Acidicapsa acidisoli: one gene and its partner. The protein of the gene in region 2 binds, or shares a complex with, the protein of the main gene of each other region. Links are inferred from orthologs where the notes say so. Each region holds a gene or a part of one and is shown on either strand. Other genes may lie near its edges.

The links.
Region 1: the proteins of accC (region 2) and accD are in contact, whole or in part, in a solved structure (PDB 8UXZ), measured with the Escherichia coli proteins. The link is inferred for Acidicapsa acidisoli from one-to-one orthologs.

What each region holds. Positions count from the first base shown.
Region 1 is NZ_JAGSYI010000001.1:1,342,996-1,346,154, reverse strand. Bases 212-3,047 are described here. They hold accD (acetyl-CoA carboxylase, carboxyltransferase subunit beta), read right to left. Parts: upstream 2,181-3,047; coding sequence 1,242-2,180; downstream 212-1,241. Other genes in these bases: OHL23_RS05350 (nuclear transport factor 2 family protein), read left to right, coding at 2,801-3,047; OHL23_RS05355 (cupin domain-containing protein), read right to left, coding at 2,289-2,687; OHL23_RS05365 (PPC domain-containing DNA-binding protein), read right to left, coding at 553-1,125. Also shown: OHL23_RS05370 (TonB-dependent receptor), read right to left, coding at 1-118; more of OHL23_RS05350, read left to right, coding at 3,048-3,159.
Region 2 is NZ_JAGSYI010000002.1:537,036-540,219, forward strand. The notes cover bases 1-2,861. They hold accC (acetyl-CoA carboxylase biotin carboxylase subunit), read right to left. Parts: upstream 2,176-2,861; coding sequence 826-2,175; downstream 1-825. Other genes in these bases: OHL23_RS12265 (thiamine phosphate synthase), read right to left, coding at 1-88; OHL23_RS12270 (DinB family protein), read right to left, coding at 218-721; accB (acetyl-CoA carboxylase biotin carboxyl carrier protein), read right to left, coding at 2,183-2,722; OHL23_RS12285 (M24 family metallopeptidase), read right to left, coding at 2,831-2,861. Outside these bases: more of OHL23_RS12285, read right to left, coding at 2,862-3,184. UniProt on the Escherichia coli protein: This protein is a component of the acetyl coenzyme A carboxylase complex; first, biotin carboxylase catalyzes the carboxylation of the carrier protein and then the transcarboxylase transfers the carboxyl group to form malonyl-CoA.

The DNA of each region.
Region 1 (3,159 bases), on a different replicon or contig from region 2:
TGGCTCCGAGATCGGCCTGAGCAAGAGCGGATGGGGGGGTGAAAGTCGAGACAAACACACCTCCGCATAGAGACGCTGCCACGAGCAGAGCACTTAGAGAGTTCCTCAAAACTTGCATCGGATCTTCCTTCCAGATTTTGTCGTTTATCAAGGGGACATTGGGGCTGGCCGGTGTGTCATACCGACATTTATGCGCTTCAAACCTAGAATGCTGGCGCAATACCAGACGTGGAATGCTGGGAATCTGGAAGATATGAATGCACGCGGATGGCCGTTTGGATCGCGGTGCGCAACCGATTGTTTCTTTGATATTTACAGTTTCATGACATCCCAGTAGCGACTATGGTTTCCTGTATCTTTTTGTTAATTCTATGAGAATAAGTAGCGTTAGATTTAAACAGCCGGGCGATTGTGTCTTGCCTGTGTCGCAGCACTAAAAGCGCAGGAAGGGTGAAAACTAACGATCAGAACTGACCGAGTTAGATAACCGGTCTATTGCGCAATCAGTTGCTGCAGCGAGTCAAAACTCCTATTTCGACTCGCTTTTTGAAGTTATAGATTGGGATCGATCAGTTTGAGGCCGCTGGCCGCGTCGGGTCGCTTGCCGAGGGCGGTGGTGTTGGCGGTGAGGAAGACTTCCACTGTGGGATTGACGTTGAGTTCCCAGACGTGACCACCTACGGTTGTGCCGTCGCGGCGGCCAAGGATTGCATGCATGTGGGCGACGGGCTTGCCGTTGAAGGCGGCGATGTCACCGATCAGGGACAGGACTTCTACCTGTTGATTGGTGACGGTCGGGTGATACATCTTCTTTTCGAGGTCGAGCCAGGCGGTGGTGGCTGAGCTCACGGCTCCGATACCGGTGAAGTGGGCGTCGCCAACCTTGTACTTGATGGCGAAGTCGGTGAGTCCGCTGAGGACCTCGTCGCCCTTGAGGAAGACGATGGCGTAGATCTTTTCTTCCGGGGTGTCTTTGACGAGCTTGACCTGCATGGCTGGGGCTTTGCCGGTGGGGATCGGGCGGGCGGGATTGATGAGATCTGATTCCGGGGTTGGGGATTGGGCGCGAACGGTTCCGGCCGAGAGGATCGTCACGGCGCAGAGGGCTAAGAGTGCGGCTTTCATGCGAGGCTCCCTGAGAGAAAAATGGTCACTACAAACGTTGTGCAAGCAGGATTGCAGCGACCATTCTAACCTTACAGGGCCTCAGGTCGGACTTTGGATCGGGACCAGGACCAGGGTCAGGCGGGCACGGCCATGAAGTCCAATGCACGGACCAGATAGGACTTGAGTTCACTGCGGGGGACAACGGCGTCGAGGAAGCCGTGTTCGAGAAGGAACTCTGAACGCTGGAAGCCTTCCGGGAGCTTCTGGCGAATGGTCTGCTCGATGACGCGAGGACCGGCGAAACCGATGAGCGCGCCGGGTTCGGCGACGTTGAGATCGCCGAGCATGGCGAAGCTGGCGGTGATGCCGCCTGTGGTGGGGTCGGTGAGAAGGCAGATGTATGGGATGCGAGCTTCGTCGAGCTGGGCGAGGCCGCTGGCGATCTTGGCGAGTTGCATGAGACTCACGACGCCTTCCATCATGCGCGCGCCGCCGGATGCCGCGACAATGATCAGCGGGTGATGGGTGGCAAGGGAGCGGTCGATCGCCCGGGCTATCTGTTCGCCGACGACGGCGCCCATGCTGCCGCCGATGAAGGCGTATTCCATGGCGCTGAGGACGACGTCGTGGTGGCCGATTTTTCCGAGAGCGGTGACGATTGCATCGTTGAGACCGGTCTGTTTCTGGGCTGAGGCCAGGCGCGATTTGTATGTCTTGATGTCTGTGAAGTTCAGCGGGTCGGTGGAGCGCAGATTGCCGTCGACGAAGGTGTAGCCGGGTTCGAGGAGAAGCTCGATGCGCTGGAGTGCGCCGATTTTGAAGTGATGGCCGCATTTGGCGCAGACATGGAGGTTGGCCTCAAGCTCGGCTTTGAAGAGGATGGTCCGGCAGCCAGGGCACTTGACCCAGAGACCTTCCGTGCGGACTCGGGCCGGCGAACCATCATCGGAGACCGGGGCGAAGGCCGATCCCGCGAAATCCTGACTGGAGTTTCCGTTGGAGTCGCCGTTGGGCTCGCCGTCGTTTGGTGAAGGATTCGGGTTGGGGCGCTTGAACCAAGCCATACCGGTCAATTGTATATGGAGCTTCCGTGCTTTTAGCGAGTTGGCGCGCTTTGCGCTTTGGCGGGTTAGCGGGTTAGCTGATGCAGTGGAAATTTGGAGCGGTGTGGCTTAGACCCATTACTTAGGGGTGTCGGGCTGGCGCAGGTAGGCGTCGTCGCGGTCGATCCAGTCCTGACGCGGGGGGTTGAAGATGTCGAGATCGACGGTGTCTTCGAGGGCGAAGGCTTCGTGGGGGACGTTGGGCGGGATGCAGAGGATGTCGCCTGCGCAGACAGTGACTTCTCGCGGTGCGGCGTTCGGGCCTTCGTGGAGATGAAACTTGAGCGCCCCTTCGAGGATATGGGTGATCTGTTCGTTGTGATGGCTGTGCAGCGGGACGTGGGCGCCTTTGGCCAGAAGGACGCGGGCGAGCATGGTGCCGGTGCCGACGACGAACTGGCGGCCGATTTTCGGGTTCATTGGCTCGACGGGGATGTCAGACCAGCGGGTGAAGATAGATTCGGTAAGTGACGGCATACGGGCTCCATGGCGCGGTGATTCGATCGGATTGAGTTGAGCCGGCCGGGGCCGGATGCCATGATGGTAATTGTGAATGGATCCTGCAGCAACGAAACAACATTGGAGGGAAGATGCGTCGCACAAATCTTGTGGTTAGCGCGGTTATCGTGATTGTCGTTTTGATGTCCATGGCCACGGGTCTTCATGCCGCGGGCGTGATAGACCAGGGGAACCTGAAGGAGGTGCGCGAGGCGGTGTGGCGCGCATGGTTTGCAGATGATGTGCCTACGCTCAAAAGACTGGTTCCCGCGGATGCGATCGTGATCAGCGCGGGTGAGAAGGAATGGAAGCATCAGGCTGCGATCTTTGAGGCTGCGGCCAAGTTTCATGCCGACGGAGGGAAGCTGGTGCGGCTGGCGTTTCCGCATACCGAGGAGCAGCGATATGGGAATGTGGCGATTCTCTATACGACTTACGAGGTGGAAACGGA
Region 2 (3,184 bases):
CCAGCCGATCAAGAAACTCCCCCCGGCCAACGGCAGGAAAAACAGAAACATCCAGAATCGGATAAATCTTCGGAAAAACGAAACCCATGAATCAAGACTAATCGACAGAAAAGAGAAGAACAGGGACCAGAACGAGAGTTCAAGGATCAAAACATACGTCACATACGTCGAGCCAAACGAAATCTCTTCTGCTCCCCGATTCCTATCCCTGCTTACTTCACATTTCATCCGCTGAAGGCCCGTACACTCCGGGAACTTTTGCGCCCAGCAAACGCAGATCGACGCCAAGCTGTGCTCGGTGATGTACCGTGTGGTTCAGCACCCAGTTACGAAAGACGTTATAGCGTGTGTCGTCAATCCAGGTCTGATCGCCCGCCACCATCTTCCAGTTGTCGTCCCACTTAGCCGGGTCAAACCCACCCAGTGCCGCTTTCGCCTCAGCCGATTCCTTGTCGAAGCGCTCCAGTAGAGCGGCCTTGTTCGCAGGAATGTACGGCTTCCAGTCTTCGCTCGGCTTCCACTCAAGTTTGTCCGTGGTCAGCGTGGAAATCGCCCACTCACAGGGAGTCTCTGCCACATGCCCCGCCAAACGTCCCAGCGTAAAGGACTTCGGATGCGGTTTCCAGCTGAAATCCGCATCTTCCGGAATAGCATCCAGCACTCTGCGGGTCAATGCCACTTCACGATCGAATTCGGCGATCAGTTCCTTTTGAATGTCCATAAGCAACCTCCAATCGTTGCGGAATAAGCATACGGGAAGTTGCGTGACAATACGAATAAAAAGCGAAACAAAGAGGAATTATTTGCGAACAAATCGCCGCCGGCTCAGGAACGCTTCGCCAGGAATCGCTCCATGAACTTCGTATCAAAATCCCCCGCGCGAAAGTCCGGATCGGCAAAGATCTCCTGGTGCAGCGGAATCGAAGTCTCGATCCCCTCCACCACAAACATCCCCAGCGCCCGTTCCATGCGCGCAATCGCCTCTTCGCGGTCCTTGCCATGCACAATCAGTTTGGCGATCAGCGAGTCGTAATACGGTGGCACAACCCCCTCCGCGTACTGCGCCGTATCCACACGCACTCCATTCCCGCCCGGCAGATTGAAGACCGTAATCTTCCCCGCCGAAGGAGTGAACTTGCGTGGATGCTCCGCGTTGATGCGGCACTCAATGGCATGGCCCCGAATCTCGACCTTCTTCGGCAGAATCTCATCCAGCCGTTCGCCGGAAGCAATGCGCAACTGCGCCTTCACCAGATCGATGCCCGTAATCGCCTCCGTTACCGGATGCTCCACCTGGATGCGCGTGTTCATCTCGATAAAATAGATCGACCCGTCCTCATCCATCAGGAACTCGATCGTCCCGGCATTCTGGTAGCCAATTTCAGTCAGGCAACGCTTCAGCGTGCTGCTCAGGTGCTCGCGGATCTTCGGCGTTACCTTCAGCGATGGCGCTTCCTCGATCAGCTTCTGATGCCGCCGCTGAATCGAGCACTCGCGCTCAAAAAGCACTTCGACATTGCCGTGCTCATCGGCCAGTATCTGAAACTCGATATGCCGCGGCCGTTCGATGAACTTCTCCATGTACAGCTCGCCGTTGCCGAAAGCGTTCGCAGCCTCAGTCGATGCAGCGTGATAAAGATTCGGCAACTCCTCGGCGCTTCGAACGATCCGCATGCCGCGTCCGCCGCCGCCAGCCTTGGCTTTCAGAATCACCGGATAGCCGACTTCTGCAGCCCACTTCAGCGCATCCTCGGCATCGGCAACCACCCCATCCGAACCCGGCAGAATCGGCACCTTGGCCTTCTTCATCGCCTGCCGCGCCTTTTCCTTCTCGCCCATCAAGCGAGTCACTTCCGGCGGAGGTCCGATGAACTTGATGTTCGACACCCGGCACACCTCGGCGAAATTCGCATTCTCGCTCAGCAGTCCATAGCCGGGATGAATCGCGTCCACGTTGGCGATCTCAGCCGCCGAAATCACTGCCGGCACATTGAGATAGCTGTCTCCCGGTCGTGGTGGCCCGATGCAGATGGCTTCATCTGCAAACCGCACATGCAGCGAATTGCGATCCGCCTCGCTGTACACGGCAACCGTGCGAATGCCCAGTTCCTTGCAGGCACTAATGACGCGCAGCGCAATTTCGCCGCGATTGGCAATCAGAACTTTCCTCAACATGGGCAAATTACGATACTCGAATGGCAAAGAGAGGTTGGCCGTACTCGACGGGCTGGCCGTTGGTGACAAGGCGCTTGACGATTTCGCCGCTGGCGTCGGCTTCAATCTCGTTCATCAGCTTCATCGCTTCCACGATGCAGACGACTTGGCCTTTTTCAATGCGGTCGCCGTTGGAAACGAAGGCCGACGAGCCGGGTGAAGGCGATTCGTAGAACGTGCCGACGATCGGCGATTTGATAATGTGCAGGCTCTCGGCCTCTACCGCAGGCGCTGAAGGCGCAGCACCAGCAGACGGAGCAGACGCGGGATCAACAGCCAGCGGCGCTACGGCCATCGCCGGCGCTGCCGCGCCCGGCTGGGACAATCCCATTAGCCTCGCCAAAGAAACCAGATCCAGACCCGATGCAGGAGCCGCAGGCGGCACAACCGCCGAAGCAAACTTCAATCTCACCTTGAAATCGCCCCGATCCAGATCAAATTCGGCGATCTCGTTCTCTTTCAAAAAAGCAATCAGTTCTTTTAACTCTTCCAAACCGTCTGGTTTCATACTTGGCTCTTGCTCTCCAACTCATTCCAACTCAAAAAGTGTTGTCATCCTGAGCGCAGCGAAGGATCGGCTTCCGTCTTTCCTGATCCTTGATTTCTGTCCCTGGCTTTAAAGCTCAATCAGCGCCTTCGGGGACTTCGTGAGCACATTCCCACCCGTCCTCGTCACCGCCACCATGTCTTCAATGCGAACGCCAAACTCTCCTGCAAAATAGGCCCCGGGCTCAATCGTAATCACCATGCCCGGCGCCAGCTTGTCTTTCTGCCCCGCGCCAATCCGCGGGCCCTCATGAATCTCCAGCCCAACGCCGTGCCCGGTCGAATGGCTGAACGCCTCGGCCATGTCGGCCACACGCAAGACCCCTCGCGCAGCCTCATCCACCTCGCCGCATTCCACTCCCGCAGACACAGCAGCCACGGCAGCTTCCTGCGCCGCAAGCACCGCTTCGTACACCTCGCGCTC